One region of the Tenuifilum sp. genome, then DNA from elsewhere that is predicted to be linked to it. Evidence: riboswitches for the same ligand, from Rfam matches in the RefSeq annotation. Region 1 holds a riboswitch; the other holds the start of a gene.
The links. A riboswitch is a leader RNA that binds a small molecule or an ion and turns the genes downstream of it on or off. The one in region 1 is predicted to bind cobalamin.
Positions count from the first base shown of each region.

Region 2: it holds a riboswitch for cobalamin, as region 1 does, so the genes downstream of both, WHS63_RS11965 (TonB-dependent receptor plug domain-containing protein) here and WHS63_RS02935 (ribonucleoside triphosphate reductase) in region 1, are expected to answer to the same signal.

Region 1 covers NZ_JBBFKU010000006.1:51,142-53,347, forward strand. Annotated here, with positions in the region: gene WHS63_RS02935 (ribonucleoside triphosphate reductase) at 1-1,270, opposite strand, end outside; cobalamin riboswitch at 1,371-1,554, opposite strand; gene WHS63_RS02940 (carbon starvation CstA family protein) at 1,703-2,206, shown strand, end outside.
Region 2 covers NZ_JBBFKU010000046.1:12,565-14,770, reverse strand. Annotated here, with positions in the region: gene WHS63_RS11970 (hypothetical protein) at 1-154, opposite strand, end outside; cobalamin riboswitch at 584-771, shown strand; gene WHS63_RS11965 (TonB-dependent receptor plug domain-containing protein) at 876-2,206, shown strand, end outside.

The DNA.
Region 1 (2,206 bases):
TTGCAAGGTAACCTATTCGAGGAAGGTTAATTGTAACCACCCCAACGCTTCCAGTTAATGGGTTTGAAGCAAAAAGCCCACCACCGCGGCGCGAGAGTTCACGTTTATCGATACGTAACCTGCAGCACATGCTCCTTACATCATCGGGGTGAAGGTCTGAATTAATAAAATTGCTAAAATAGGGTACGCCGTACTTTGCAGTCATCTCCCAAATACCATCGTAAAGGGGATTTTCCCAATCAAAATCATTAGTAACGTTATAGGTTGGAATGGGAAATGAAAACAAGCGTCCGGCAGCATCGCCCTCAAGCATTACCTCGGTAAATGCCCTGTTGAACATATCCATTTCATGTTGAAACTCTCCGTATAGCTTGTTTTGGTACTCACCTGCATATACTACTGGTTGGTTCTTCATGAAATCAGGCACTTTCAAATCAAGGGTGATATTTGTGAAAGGCGTTTGAAAACCCACACGTGTAGGTACATTTAAATTAAAAAGAAACTCCTGTAATGCCTGCTTAACGTCGGAATATGACAGTTTATCGTAGTAAATAAAAGGAGCCAGGTAAGTGTCAAAATTGGCAAAAGCCTGAGCGCCTGCAGCCTCGCCCTGGAGCGTATAAAAGAAGTTTGTAATTTGACCCAAAGCAGTACGTAAATGGCGAGCGGGTTTACTCTCCACTTTTCCAGAAACACCCCGAAAGCCTGAAATGAGTAAATCATGTAAATCCCAGCCAACACAGTAAACACTTAAGAAACCAAGGTCATGAATGTGAATATCGCCATTCCTGTACGCCTGGGTTACTTCAGTAGGGTAAATTCTATCGAGCCAGTAATTGGAGCAGATTTTGGTTACAATGTGTTGATTTAAACCTTGTAGGGAGTAGGAAGAGTTTGCGCTTTCCTTAACGCGCCAATCGGTAAATTCAAGGTAATCATCAATTAACTTGGAGTTATTCAAAAGTAAATTCTCGTTACGCAGGTGCTCATGTTGTTTACGGTACAGGATGTATGCTTTGGCCACATCATTTAAATGTATCCGCATAAGCAGGTTTTCAATAATATCCTGTACCTGTTCCACTTTGGGACGATGCTTCAACGTTGCCAGTTCTTGCAGAACTTCGCCTGTTAATTCTTCAGCATAAGTCCAAGAGCCTTTTCCTACTGCTTTAAGGGCTCGATAAATAGCAAATGTGATTTTACTTGGCTCAAAGGGAACGATTGAACCATCGCGCTTTTCAATTTCGTTGGGGAAATGCCTACCATTCATTTTATTGAAATTTAAGTTTAACAAATGGTAGCCCGGAATAGAAAAACTGAAGATGAGGGTTTAATAACCGATATCTTCTGGCCTTTCACCCGAAGGCTACAAGAAATACATCAAGCAGGTAGGTCTTCTGGCTTACTCAATGCCCATAGCCTTCCCATAACCATAAATGTTACAGTGGCATAAATAATGGGCATCATGTTAATGAGCTTACAGCTACGGGGATAGCCCCGGACTTTCACCGGGTTCCCTATTAACCCAAAGGGGCCTGCTTGCGACAACAAATGTAGTGAATGGTTAAAGTGATTGTTTAGTTTATTGAGATATCTTTTTAACAACTGACTTATTTTTATCAACACTGAAGAAATGGTCATGTGATTAAGAAATTGATGAGGCAAAATGTATAATTTTGAAGTTGAATAAATTTTAAACAAAATGTACTCATTCATTCTAGCAGTTTTGGGCTTACTATTAGGTTATTTCCTATATGGCAGGTTTGTTGAAAGGGTATTTGGGGCAAACAGCCAAAGTCAAACCCCCGCCTACACCATGCAGGATGGCGTTGACTATATTCCCATGCCCTGGTGGAAAGCATTCCTTATTCAATTCCTTAATATTGCTGGTCTTGGCCCCATTGTAGGTGCCGTTCTTGGGGCAGCCTACGGACCAGTGGCATTTTTATGGATAGTACTAGGTAATATCCTGGCCGGAGCTGTTCATGATTATTTCTCGGGAATGATTTCCATACGCATGGGCGGGCTTAGTATTCCTGAAATCATTGGGAAGTACCTCGGCATTAGTGTAAAACAATTCATGCGAGTATTTACGCTAATACTAATGATTCTTGTTGGTGCAGCATTCATTTCAGGCCCAGCAGCCCTTATGGCATCGTTAACCCCTGACTATCTTACCAAAAATGTTTGGGTGTTTATTATTCTC
Region 2 (2,206 bases), on a different contig from region 1:
TGGAGCGGAAGAAGCAAGCGGAGGCATAAAAGCCTGACCCGGCAATGGGTCGGGGGTGGAACGTGGTGGTGGGCTTAGTAAGCGATACCACATGAGTCACGCCGTAGGCGTGGCGAATAGTATCGCGGGGCAGTTCCATCCATGGGGTACCCATCGGGTCGGGCTTTTCAGCCTTGATTTTCTTTGGTTCTTTCTTGTATCAAGACAAGAAAGAACGTAAAAATCACTCTTTGCAATGTTTTTCCTTTGCGATGCAAAGCCTCACCCTTGCTCTTTGGCATATGCATTGTGTGCATCGCTATACATGTGGGAATAATCATGGCGTTACAAATATTACTCCCCTACGGGGCTGGAAGCGTTGTTAGATGTTCGTTGCTCGTGAAACTATTGTCATGTTGAGCGTAAGCGAAACATCTCATGGGGTCGATTAGAGATTCTTCGCTGCGCGCAGGATGACAGGCATGTATATTTTTGTTAACTAAACGACATTGAAATGTGATACTAAATCGCTATGCTTCGTGCCGTGTTAACATTCTGTTCAAAAACATAACCCTGAGCTGTTGCATAGTTCATATAAACGGAGTAATATTGCAGTGTTATTGGTGCCTAGTGAGGCTTAAAAGGGAACCCGGTGTAAATCCGGGGCTGTCCCCGCAGCTGTAAGCTCATTCAAAGGCCTTTTACTCCCCTGCCACTGTAATGTAATTGCATTATGGGAAGGCTGTAAAAGGTTGAGCAAGCCAGAAGACCTGCCAATTTGCTTTTTTCGTAGCTTTCGGGTGAAAAGCGAAGGATAGAACACAAACTTTTTTCTGTTCTATTTTCACTAAGTCCGAGCGCTGCGAATGATTAAAAACTGTTAATCATTTGTAGCAATGTATTTTAGAGTCGGTGTAATATTATTCGCTCTTGCCATTTCGGGCATTACTGCTGCCAGAGCACAAATGTGTCTTGAGGATACAATACGTGTGGAGGAGGTTACTATTTACTCAACTTACCGCCAACTCCATACAATTGGGACAAACACAATAAAAATTGACACTTTAAGGTTGACGAATTTTGAAGGCAAAAGCCTTACCGAGTTACTTCAATCCACTGGGGTAAATATTCGTTCATATGGAGTTGGTGGACTTGCCACAATAGCTGTTAGGGGTGGGGGCTCATCGCATACCGCTGTGGTTTGGAACGGAATAAATCTGCAAAGCCCCTTGAATGGAGGAGTAAACCTTTCGCAATTCCCGGTTAGCCTGTTTAGCTCGGTTTCAGTTCAGCATGGTGGCAATGGAACAGTTTATGGCAGTGGTGCAGTATCGGGGATTGTGATTCTTGAAAATGGGGGCCTGCTGCTTCAGCCAAACGGAGCAAGGGCTGGCTTTATCTATGGAAGCGGAAATACAAGGGGTGCTAATGCTTCAGTAAAGATAGGTAATTCAAAAAGTGCATTATCCTTTAAGTATAGTGGATTGTTTGCTGATAACGATTTTGAATTCATCAATACCTACAAGTTTGGTAACCCACGTGAGCGAATTACCAATGCGCAGGCTGCTCAGCATGGGATATTAGCCGATGCTGTGTTACGTTTCAGTAATAATGCACTTTGGAACATTTCGGGTTGGTTTACCCATAACGATAAGAATGTCCAAACTTTGATGAGCAGCTCTCAGATTTCCCAGGCGAACCAGCTCGACAATAATTTTGCTGTATCGTCAAACCTGACAGGGGATTTACCATTTTTTTCTCTCAAACTCAGAAACGCATTCATAAATGGCGATAATCATTTTACCGATCCCGCTGCCGGTATTAGCAGCTTGAATACCTACAAACAACTTGTAAACGAGATTGAACTAAAAAAAACGATGCTTAAGCATCAGGAGTTGGTTGTTGGTTTGGGGTATTCTGTTGATATTGCTTCATCCCAAAGCTACACTGAAAATGCCTTACGGAACCGCATCTCAGCTTACGCCTCACTTGTGAGCCATTTGCTGGGTAGTAGAATTAAGCTTGTCCTCTCGCTTCGCGATGAGTTGGTTAATGGTTCGCTTATACCGTTGGTTGCTTCAAGCGGACTGGAGTTTAAAGCTACAAAAGGATTGATGCTAAGGGCTTCAGCCGCATCGAGTTACCGTTTGCCAACGCTAAACGACCTTTACTGGTCATCAACCACCTATGCGGTGGGAAACCCCAATTTGAAACCTGAATATGGATG